2 regions of the Lelliottia sp. RD5 genome follow, and region 1 is predicted to be linked to the other one. Evidence: predicted binding sites of a transcription regulator. Region 1 holds the regulator's gene; the other holds the start of a gene.
What was found. The regulator LexA, encoded in region 1, represses DNA repair genes until DNA is damaged. The targets are predictions, from matches to a motif close to TNCTGTATGTACATACAGNA.

Region 1 (5,978 bases):
CGGTTTGCCACCGCTATGGATCCTGGCGGTATTTGTGGCGGGCGTCTGGCTGATGCGCGCTGCGGGCTGTGTAGTGAATGATTATGCCGATCGCAAGTTTGACGGACACGTTAAACGCACGGCCAATCGCCCACTGCCCAGCGGTCAGGTTTCAGAAAAAGAGGCACGGACGCTATTTGTGGTGCTGGTTGCACTCTCATTCCTGCTGGTGCTCACGCTTAATACCATGACGATTTTGCTCTCGGTGGCGGCGCTGGCGCTGGCATGGGTGTATCCGTTCATGAAACGCTATACCCATTTGCCGCAGGTGGTGCTTGGGGCAGCGTTTGGCTGGTCGATTCCAATGGCGTTTGCTGCCGTCAGTGAGTCCGTGCCGCTGAGCTGCTGGCTGATGTTTCTCGCCAATATCCTGTGGGCAGTGGCCTACGACACTCAGTACGCGATGGTTGACCGTGATGATGACCTGAAAATCGGCATCAAATCGACGGCGATTTTATTCGGCCGTCACGACAAGCTGATTATTGGAATATTGCAGGTCGCCGTGCTGGCGCTAATGGTCGTCATTGGTCGTCTGAACGGGCTGAACTGGGAGTTTTACTGGTCGGTTCTGGTGGCGGGATTGTTGTTTGCGTATCAGCAAAAGCTGATCGCAAAGCGCGATCGTGAAGCCTGCTTTAAAGCCTTCCTGAATAATAACTACGTTGGCCTGGTGCTGTTTTTAGGTCTGGCGATGAGTTACTGGTCTTAGAAGCAAAACGGCAACCATCAGGTTGCCGTTTTCGTCTCCGTACTAATGCGGATCGCACAAGCCGTTTTACTCGTCCTGCGTTGCGCTCTCAATCGTCAAACGCACATCGGACGTAATCAGTTCCGCCAGCATCTGGTAAACCTTCATGGTTTCGCCAGGCTCGGCATCTCCGGTATCGCTGATATAGCCTTCGTCACGCAGCGTCAGCACCAGTGAGCTAAACACCGCTTTATCGAAGAATTCAGGTGCGTTGATGCCATGCAGCACAGACAAACGCTGAGCCAGCGTGCGGCTCTCTTTTTCCAGCGTTCCACGGTTAATGGACGGGTTAGCGCTCAGCAGCCAGAAGGTGATGGCGTAGCGTTGCAGCGTCTCACGCGCGCCTGCGGCCAGCAGTTGAAGCGTGCGAGAACGTGACGGATTGATATGCAGCTCATCGCCTTTCACCGCGATCAGCCCCTGACGGAGCATCTCCTCGGTCAGTTTATCCAGCTCTGTTGCAAGCTCGTCTTTACTCCAGCGCAGGAACAACTCCGCTTTCAACATCGGGTAAAGCACTTCAACATGACGCAGTATCTCCTGACGGGAAATACGACGGTGCTGAGTGATGATGGCAGCCATCAACGACGGCAGCATCAGCATATGCGCGATATTGTTGCGATAGTACGTCATCAACACCGCCTGCTCGCGCGGCAGAATGATGATGTCACCAATCGTGTCCTTCTCGACCTCGAACTTGTTCATTTGCAGCGCATGGTCGATCAATTGCCCCGCCGTCACAGACGGTACAGTTGAGTCCGTTGAGTACGGAACATGGCGCATCATGTCGAGATAACAATCGAGCTGTTCGGTCAGCTGTTCGCGTGTCAGTGAGCGCTGACGAGAGGCCAGAAGCGCGGTACAGCACAGGTTCATGGCGTTAGCCGCGCCCGCGTTGTTAATACGCACCATCAAATCGGCAGCGATATTGTTCACTGTAGGCGTCAACCACGCCGGGCGAATGGCTTCGATCGGATCGATAGATTCTCGCCATTCCGGCACATGCTGGTTCAGATACGTCATCAGCGGCATCGGTTCGCCAAAGTTTACGTAGCCCTGACCGAGATTACGCAGCTTGCTCAGACCACGCAGCATCTGCGGTAAGCTCTCTTTTTCTTTTGTCGCGCCGCGTAGCTCTTTAGCGTACGTGCCCACTTCCATTACGTGTTCGTAACCAATGTAAATCGGTACCAGCGTAATCGGACGTGTGCCGCCGCGAAGCATGGCCTGAATGGTCATCGAGAGCGTCCCGGTTTTCGGGTCGAGCAGACGGCCGGTGCGGGAGCGACCCCCTTCAACAAAGTATTCGACGGAATAACCACGGCTGAACAGTTCGCCCAGATATTCGCGGAACACCGTTGAATAGAGCTTGTTGCCTTTAAAGGTACGACGAATAAAGAATGCGCCCAAACGACGGAAAATCGGACCTGCTGGCCAGAAATTCAGGTTGATCCCGGCAGCAATATGCGGCGGAACCAGCCCCTGATGATAGAGCACGTAGGAGAGCAGCAGATAATCCATGTGGCTGCGGTGGCAGGGCACGTAGACAATCTCATGACCGTCGTGGGCCAACTGGCGCACACGCTCGGCGTTATGAACGTTAATCCCCTGGTACAGACGGTTCCAGGTGAAGCTCAGAATACGGTCAGACAGTCGGATCATCTCGTAGGAGAAGTTCGCTGCAATCTCTTCCATCAGTGCGATAGCGTTTTGCTGCGCTTTCTCATGAGAGATTTTCTTGCTTCGCGCTTCGTCTTCAACCGCGCGGGCAATCGCTTTGGACGCCAGCAGTTTGTTGAACAGATCCTGACGCGCGGGCAATCGTGGCCCCACAGCCGCTAAACGCTGACGGGCGAAGTGCATACGCGCAACGCGTGCCAGTTTTTGGGCAATAATTTTATCGGTACCGTGCTCATCAGCCATGCGTCGTAACGACACAGACGGCGAGAAACGAACAAAACTATCGCGACCCAACCATGACACGGCAAAGAATTTTTGCACGCCGTTAAGCATGCGCAATGGCGGATTCTCGTCGCCTTTTTGACGCCCTGGACGACGACCAAACATGATCGACACTGGCACCATCTGGACGTCCAGATCGGGGTTACTGCGGTGCAGATCAAGATAGTCGTGGAACAGTTTGATCGACTCTTCTTTCGGCGTGTAATAGGTAAACACGCGCGGCCCGCCGTGGATAAACACATAGCGAGGAAGGAGAGTGCCGTCGATCTCCAGGGGTTCCAAAGGATCCGGTAAATCGTGCGCCAGACATTGGGCGCGCAGCGTCAGTAAGTCTGCCTTCGAGTTATAAGGCAAAACGTACATAATAGGGCGCGAGGTATCGAGCCCTAATTCCAGCGCAGGTTCCGCCGGGATAGACTTACTTTTTACCAGTACGCTTAATGGTAAATTAAGTAATTTGTAGTAAATTCGTGGCCAGCCGGACATAAACGATGTAAAGCCTCTGGTTAATAATGCAATTGCGGCGCAAGGATAACAGAAAGCGCGCAAGATTTCTGTTGTTACCCGTCATACTTCAGGCTGCTGCGAAACCCGCTGCAGCCCTTGTTACTGACGTCAAATCTAATAAAAGGTTCTTTTAATGGCCAATAATACCACTGGGTTTACCCGAATCATCAAAGCAGCCGGATATTCATGGAAAGGTTTCCGCGCAGCATGGATAAATGAAGCCGCCTTCCGGCAAGAAGGCGTTGCCGCCATTATTGCCGTGATTATTGCGTGCTTCCTTGATGTCGATGCTATCACCCGCGTACTTCTCATCAGCTCCGTGCTTTTGGTGATGATAGTGGAGATTCTCAACAGCGCTATCGAAGCCGTTGTTGACCGTATTGGTTCTGATTTCCACGAGCTTTCTGGTCGTGCGAAAGACATGGGCTCTGCCGCTGTACTGCTGGCGATTATCATCGCTGTCATTACCTGGGTCACTCTCCTTTGGTCACATTTTCGATAAGCTTTCAGGAATCGAATAAGTCTCTGGTTTTTTGTGCAGTTTTTGATTCCAAATTCGCCTTTGACTGTATATACTCACAGCATAACTGTATATACACCCAGGGGGCGGAATGAAAGCGTTAACGGCCAGACAGCAAGAGGTGTTTGATCTCATCAGGGATCACATCAGCCAGACGGGAATGCCACCCACGCGTGCGGAAATCGCTCAGCGCCTGGGCTTCCGTTCACCAAACGCCGCTGAAGAGCATCTTAAAGCGCTGGCACGTAAAGGTGTGCTTGAGATTGTTTCAGGCGCGTCACGCGGTATCCGCTTACTGGTGGAAGAAGAAACGGGCATCCCTCTTATCGGTCGCGTTGCGGCGGGTGAGCCGTTGCTGGCACAGCAGCACATTGAAGGCCACTATCAGGTCGATCCGGGTATGTTCAAGCCGAGCGCAGATTTCTTACTGCGTGTTAGCGGTATGTCCATGAAGGATATTGGTATTCTGGACGGCGATCTGTTGGCTGTTCATAAAACTCAGGATGTGCGTAACGGACAGGTCGTGGTTGCGCGTATTGACGACGAAGTGACGGTTAAGCGCCTGAAAAAACAGGGCAACACTGTGCAACTTCTGCCTGAAAACAGCGAGTTTTCTCCAATTGTGGTGGATCTGCGCGAGCAAACCTTCTCTATTGAAGGACTGGCGGTTGGCGTTATCCGCAACGGTGAATGGCTGTAATTTCTCTCTGACAGGCTGCGCCATCCGCGCAGCCTGGCTGTCTTATCTCGCTTCCGGTAATTTCCTATGTCTCTGCTGACAACTTCAGACAAGGCATTATGGCGTCTTGCGCTGCCAATGATTTTTTCCAATATCACCGTTCCTTTGCTTGGACTGGTGGATACGGCCGTCATTGGACATCTGGATTCTCCTGTTTATTTAGGTGGCATCGCGATTGGCGCGATGGCGACCAGCTTCCTCTTTATGCTGCTCCTGTTTTTGCGCATGAGCACAACCGGACTGACAGCCCAGGCTTTTGGCGCGAAAGATCCCGTTCGCCTTGGGCGGGCGCTGGTTCAGCCGCTGATCCTGGCATTAGGTGCCGGGCTGCTGATTGTCGTATTGCGTGCGCCTCTCATCGATCTGGCGCTGCATATCGTCGGCGGCAGCGAGGCGGTGCTGGCACAGGCGCGCCGTTTTCTGGAAATTCGCTGGCTCAGCGCCCCTGCATCGCTCGCTAACCTCGTGCTGCTTGGCTGGTTGCTCGGCGTGCAATATGTCCGTGCCCCGTTCATTTTGCTGGTGGTGGGGAATATCCTGAATATCGTTCTCGATCTGTGGCTGGTGATGGGTTTGCATATGAATGTGCAGGGTGCCGCACTGGCAACCGTCATCGCGGAATATGCCACGTTCCTTATCGGCTTATGGATGGTGAAACGCGTGCTGGTGATGCGTGGCGTCACACTCGCGCTGCTGAAAAATGCATGGCGGGGCAATATGCGCAAGCTGCTGGCGCTGAACCGCGACATCATGTTGCGCTCTTTATTGCTCCAGCTATGCTTCGGTGCGATGACCGTATTGGGCGCGCGTCTTGGGCCTGAGATCGTTGCGGTCAACGCGGTGCTAATGACGCTGCTGACATTTACCGCCTACGCGCTGGATGGTTTTGCCTATGCCGTTGAAGCGCACTCCGGTCAGGCTTTCGGTGCGCGACAGGCCGGGAAATTACAGGAGGTCTGGCGAGCCGCCTGCCGTCAGTCCGGGCTGGTCGCGCTGGTGTTTGCGCTAATTTACGCTCTTTTTGGCGGGCATATCGTCGCGCTACTGACGTCATTACCTGAACTACGTGAGCTGGCACGGCACTACATTTTCTGGCAAGTGGTGCTACCGGTGGCGGGTGTCTGGTGCTATTTGCTGGATGGCATGTTTATTGGCGCAACACGGGGTGCAGAAATGCGCAATAGCATGGCGGTAGCCGCGGCGGGTTTCGGTTTGACGTTGCTCACCGTTCCCTATTTGGGAAACCAGGGTTTGTGGCTGGCACTCGCTGTCTTTCTTGCTCTGCGAGGCCTCTCGCTGTGGGTTATCTGGCGACGTCACTGGCGCGAAAACAGCTGGTTCTCGTAGCGGCTTCTTTTGTCCAGATGGTTAAAGATTCTGAATATCGAAACGACTGCCGAATCCTTGTCTACAATTATTATCACGTCCAGCAGGAAATGAACGTAACGGACGATACAAATTTA
Region 2 (5,978 bases), on a different contig from region 1:
ACCTGTCCCAGAGCTGACTGATTTATCCCATCGATAACTTTCATCAGTTCTGCACTGTGAGGACGCGGAGGACGTTCGTCGAACAGCTGCAGCTGAGTCACACCTGAACCGGTGAAGTCATTCAGCATGACGCCCGCTTTGGCAAACCGGTGCCCGTCTTTCCAGACGCGCTCCAGTGCTGTGGTGGCGGCCGCCACGATGTCCCGGGTGTCCTGAGTTGGAGTGAGCAGTTTTTCGGTGGCCACGTTGCCGTAGTAGGGCTCCCTGACGGCGAAAGGCGATGTTTTCACGAAGACTGAGATATGCCGGCAATATTGTCGTTCTCCCCGCAGCTTCTCTGCGGCCCTTTCTGCGTACTGGCAGACCGCCTGACGAAGCGAGTCATAATCCGTAATTTTTTCGCCAAAACTTCTGCTGCAGACGATCTGCTGTTTGGTGGGAGGTACTTCCTCAAGCGCAATACAACTTTCTCCATTCAGTTCACGAACGGTACGTTCCAGAACAACGGAAAAGTTTTTGCGCACAAACGTCGGGTTTGTCAGGGCCAGGTCGAGCGCCGTTTTGATCCCCAGGACATGCAGTTTTTTAGCAATACGGTTTCCCACCCCCCAAATCTCCTCCACCGGCTGCAGTGAAAGCAGTTTACGTGTGCGGGCAGGATTACCGGGTGTCAGTGCGAGAACACCACGGAACTGTTTCCATTCCTTTGAGGCCCATTGTGCTGATTTTGCTAAAGTTTTACTGGGACCTGCTCCCACGCCAATGGTCAGGCGCGTACAGTCATAGACGTGCTGGCGCAGCTGCCGACCGAAGTCTTCCAGATCCATGCAGTGTTCCACACCAGTCAGGTCGAGGAACATCTCGTCAATACTGTACTGCTCCACCCTCGGAGCAAGTTCTTCCAGACAGCTCATCACCCGTGCTGACATTGAAGCGTAAAGCTCATAGTTACTTGAAAAAACGTGTATTTTTTCCGGGTAAGCGTTGTTCTTCATCTGGAACCACGGGGTGCCCATTTTTATCCAGGGTTTTGACTCCGCGCTTCTTGCGATCACACAGCCATCATTATTGCTGAGCACCACCACCGGTTTTCCCTTCAGATCCGGGCGAAAAACCCGCTCACAGCTGGCGTAAAAGCTGTTCACATCGGCCAGGGCGAACATCAGTACATCTCCCGTGGACGGTGAATGATGTGGGTCACAACGCCGAAGATATCCAGTTCGTCGGGGTCCGGATAAATCGGGGACCAGGCGGCGTTCATGGGCTGCAGGACCAGCTGTGGCCTCAGCAACAGACGTTTGACGGTAAACTCACCCTGCAGACTGGCTACCACAATATCGCCATGCTGCGGCTTCTCAGCACTGTCCACGACCAGCAAATCGCCGTTGTACAGACTGCCGTCTGACATGCTGTCTCCGCTTGCACGCAGATAGTAGGTGGCGCTCGGATGGCGGATACAGTACTCATGCAAATCCAGATCGGCGGTGACGTAATCCTGGGCCGGGCTGGGAAAACCACAGCTGGCCAGGTCTGAAAACAACGGATGGGTCTGCGGCGGGATGTCTTTTCCCGGACTGAGAAGCTGCAATTTCATGTTTCCTCCTGATGCTAAATATACTGGTTATAAACACAGTATATTTGACACTTCGTCGATAAGCCAGAGCGCCAGGGAGGTGCTCGTAGTGCGCGTTGTAAGTTGCTCAATAGGATAGAAAATATCAATGTGATGCTTTTTAGTTGCTCATTATGAGAAATAAGGCTTTTATATTCTCGTTTTGCTCTTATGATATGTATCAAATTGAGTTTAATTGATGGAGCATAATGATGAATATTTACTGCGATGATGGTTCGACTAATGTTAAGCTGGCATGGTTTGAGGGTGACGCGCTGCGGACCCGGGTCTCGGCAAACTCTTTCCGGCATGGCTGGAAGGTGGCGGAATTCAGTACGGCGACGTTCAACTATCAGGTCGGGACGCTGAAATATACCTGGGACAGTGTCAGCCGCGATGCCATCCCGACCACAAACGTGGATTATCAGTACGGCGATCTCAACCTGCTGGCCGTGCATCATGCCCTGCTGAGCAGCGGACTTGAGCCGCAGCCGGTGAGCCTGACAGTCACGCTGCCCCTGAGTGAGTATTACGACGGGGACTGTCAGCGTAATGAGGAGAACATCCGCCGCAAACGGGAAAACCTCATGCGCGGGCTGACTATCAATAAGGGCACGGCATTCACCGTGGCGGACGTGAAGGTCATGCCGGAATCACTGCCGGCGGCGTTCACCCGGCTTGCTGAACTCCGGCCCGGACCGGGTGAAACCACCCTGATTATCGATCTCGGTGGAACCACGCTCGATGCGGGTGTGATTGTTGGCCAGTTCGATGATATCAGTGCCGTACACGGCAATCCCTCAGTCGGGGTGTCACAGGTGACACGTGCAGCAGCAGGCGCACTGCGTGCTGCCGACAGTGAAACCAGTGCCATGATTGCTGACACGGTCATCCGTAACCGGAATGACCGTGATTATCTGCAGCGTGTGATCAACGATGCCGGTAAAATTGATGATGTCCGGAATAAGATTGCAGAGGCGATTACCTCCCTGGGAGCGCGTGTCACCAGTGAGCTGACGGCCTTCAGGAATGTTAACCGGGTATTCCTGGTCGGGGGAGGGGCATCTCTCATTGAAGAGGCTATCCGTCAGGTGTGGCCTCTGGCTCCTGACCGTATAGAGGTTATTGGCGATCCGCAGCTGGCACTGGCCAGAGAGATTGCCCTGTACAATAAAGAGGATTAAACGTGCCGGACGGCCAGTATTCTTTCTATCTTCACAGCGACGATTACACCGATATCGCGGCAATGGCGACGATCAACACCATCTCGCAGCCCCTGCGCGGTGATTTTATCCGAACCGTCACCACCGCCGGCGCGGTGGTGTACCAGACCGACACCCGTTTACCGGCACTCATCCCGGTATTCTTTGACGGTCAGCTGAGCGCCCGCCGGCTTTACGCCTTAATGGCGCTGGTAGCCGGAAGATGGTCGTCATTGTCCGGGTTGGCGGATGAGCCTGACGCCGGCGTGACGGCACGGGCGATGTCGCCGGAGGCTGAATCCCGGCGCCGGCGTTACACCCTGGCGCTTCAGGATGACCGGAGCAGTGAACGTGTCGAAAGCCTGCTGTCGGGTGTTTCATCCCGTCTGCGCGGTGAACTGCTGAGAAACCTGATTATCACCGGTCTGGCGCTACATACGATGGCACCTGAACTGCCGCGTCTGCTGGCCAGCATGCCGGTTCCGCCCGCCTCGGTCAGTGAGCTGCAGGTTCTGGTTCAGCAGATGGCTGGCTCCGGGATGACGGGCGCCGGCACTGCGGCGGTCATCCCGGAGAAACCGGTATCGTCAGTCACTCCGTCAACGGATACGCAAACCGCCGGGATAAAGAAAAATATGCGAAGGGCATTCGGAGAGTGAAATATGTCAGTCATTAAGCGAACGGCCGAGCAGTACATTCACCATATTCTGCGCGCCCGGAACGTCCCTGAAGCCCAGTGGCCTGAACGGGTAAAAAAGACGGGCAGAGGGATGATGTTGCTGGGTGTGGCCACTGTCGTGCCATTACTTCTGGTTGACGATATCTCGCTCCCGATGACGATCGCGCTGCAGCTCTGTTACGCTGTGCTGCTCTGCCTCGGCGTTATCCTGGCCTTTGACAGTAAAAAATCTGCCTGACATGCAGGCCGCTCACGGTGCAAAAAAAAACGGCTGGGTGACATCTCAGCCCTGCCGTCGAATCGTGTAGCGTAATTTTTCGGCGATTATAGAGTGTTTAATTGTGATGTAAATCACAATTATGCTTTAAGGAATACTCTCCGAAGAATATATTCCTGAATATTTTCAAGGCTTGTACTGACAGGCAGTGAAAAGGGCAGAAATGACCGGAATGCCCTGCAGGTAGTGGATGATGTTTATAACCCGGCCCCATCGGGACGGTGTTTTCGTGTACAGTACCAGGTACCTGTTGCGGGGTAGCATCGGTGAGTAAACCTGGTCGATTAACTCTGACATCCGTCTTGCGACTGAGACTAAAAACCCCGCACTGGCGGGGTTTAAAAAAGTCGTGACATCTTAATCGTTAAGCCTTTTCTGGCGCATTTCCTCTTCCTGAACCGGAAGGATTGCCCGTCGTACTGGGCCAGTTCCCGCCATTTTCCTGCTGAATAAACTCGCGAATCCTGCGATTCAGGCCCTGTTTATCTCCCGTGTTAATCAGCATGCACAGCATCATTAGTTCACCGACGGCCGCCTCATGTAATAACGCTCCCTCAGCATGGCGGGTAAGTACCGTTGAGAGATACGTCTGCATTTCAGCCGTATCATCAGTGGTTAACTGGAGGCTATATTCTGTTGATGCTTCCCTCATTGCTTCTGCTATGTCCATTTACACCCCTGATCGATTGAATACTCTGTACAACACACCCGAAATTAACACCTGAGATCTGCACATTGATTTACCTTAACACCTGTTGAGGTTCCGCCCCGGGGAGGCTCGCTGCGATCGGGGCGATGTCTCAGGTAAAGCAGTTCATTCAAAAGTACATCTGTCAGATAAAGGCGCAACCCGTTATCACCGCCATATTGCCACACCCGGGTGACTGCTTCAGCTACCAGAACGGGTAACAAAGGATGTCGGTTCCCTCCGCCTTTCTGCCGCCAGCCGGCGGCGGGCGTCAGCGCCGTGCCTTCACGCTAACCCGGCCGCTCCGGTCACAAGGGTTCACTCCGTCTCCGTCCTCACCCGTTCGCACCCTTCACGGTGCATTCAGCCCGTAAAGGGTTTGCGCTGCGGCTTGCGGCGTCGCCCCTGCGTCCTCCTCTTTTCGCCGGGTTTTTGTGGCGGCACGGCGCAACAGGGTGCCGCATATCAGAGAGGAGTGTGTCTATGTCCCGTTTTATCCTGGGTGACTGCGTGCAGGTTATGTCCCGTTTTCCGGCGCGTGCCGTCGATTTTATTCTCACCGATCCGCCGTATCTGGTTGGCTATAAGGACCGTTCCGGCCGGACGCTGGCCGGGGATAACTCGGCGGAATGGCTCCAGCCTGCCTGCCATGAAATGTACCGCGTGCTGAAAAACGACAGTCTGATGGTGAGTTTCTACGCCTGGAATCGCGCGGATCTGTTTATCAGTGCCTGGAAAGCGGCGGGGTTCCGGATTGTCGGGCATGTCGTGTTTGCCAAAACTTACGCCTCGAAATCCACTTTTGTGGGCTACACGCATGAGAACGCCTATCTGCTGGCCAAAGGCCGTCCGCAGACGCCGGACCGTCCCATCCCGGACGTGATCCCCTGGAAATACACAGGCAATCACCACCACCCGACCGAAAAGCCGGTGCAGAGCCTGCGCCCCCTGATTGAATCCCTGACCCGACCGGGCGCGATTGTTCTTGACCCGTTTGCCGGCTCCGGCTCCACCTGTGTGGCGGCGGCCGAAGTCAGTCGCCGGTATATCGGGATTGAGATGCTGGAGCAGTATCACGCGGCCGGCGTGCGTCGTCTGGCGCAGGTTGAACGGGCGAGAAGGATGCCGGCGGCCAATGACGGCATGTTTTACCCCGATTATCCGGAGGCGGCATGAATTATCCGGGACTGGAAGCGCTGCGCGCGGACGTTGCCGCGCTCAGTAATGCCATGTGCGATGTCAGGATGCTGCTTAACCGTCTGGAATCTCAGCACCGACACGACGCCGCGACGCTTGCCGAACGCATGGCCGCGCAGACCCTGCGGCGCATCAACACCCTGTTACTGGAAGCGTACCGGGAAGCCCTGGTACTGGATGAAACCTTTCAGAACTGACTGACCCCGCCGGGCGTCAGCCCGGCCTGTAACCTGACAAGAGAGAAAAAACTGATGTTTGGAACCCGTGAAGAACTGTGTGTGCAGCTTGAAAACATGTTCACCTTTGATGAACCCCTGATCCTG

Region 2: a site for LexA is predicted at 1,616-1,635, ahead of umuD (translesion error-prone DNA polymerase V autoproteolytic subunit). Genes of this name have one in related genera too.

The regions. Positions count from the first base shown of each region.
Region 1 covers NZ_JBVYHQ010000005.1:33,007-38,984, forward strand. The annotation lists gene ubiA (4-hydroxybenzoate octaprenyltransferase) at 1-748, shown strand, start outside; gene plsB (glycerol-3-phosphate 1-O-acyltransferase PlsB) at 815-3,235, opposite strand; gene AC0LWE_RS15845 (diacylglycerol kinase) at 3,390-3,758, shown strand; gene lexA (transcriptional repressor LexA) at 3,868-4,476, shown strand; gene dinF (MATE family efflux transporter DinF) at 4,543-5,862, shown strand.
Region 2 covers NZ_JBVYHQ010000010.1:96,608-102,585, reverse strand. The annotation lists gene AC0LWE_RS21065 (Y-family DNA polymerase) at 1-1,163, opposite strand, end outside; gene umuD (translesion error-prone DNA polymerase V autoproteolytic subunit) at 1,163-1,594, opposite strand; gene parM (plasmid segregation protein ParM domain-containing protein) at 1,825-2,796, shown strand; gene AC0LWE_RS21050 (plasmid partitioning/stability family protein) at 2,799-3,473, shown strand; gene AC0LWE_RS21045 (hypothetical protein) at 3,477-3,731, shown strand; gene AC0LWE_RS21040 (hypothetical protein) at 4,135-4,440, opposite strand; gene AC0LWE_RS21035 (DNA methylase) at 4,942-5,634, shown strand; gene AC0LWE_RS21030 (hypothetical protein) at 5,631-5,852, shown strand; gene AC0LWE_RS21025 (DUF1380 family protein) at 5,907-5,978, shown strand, end outside.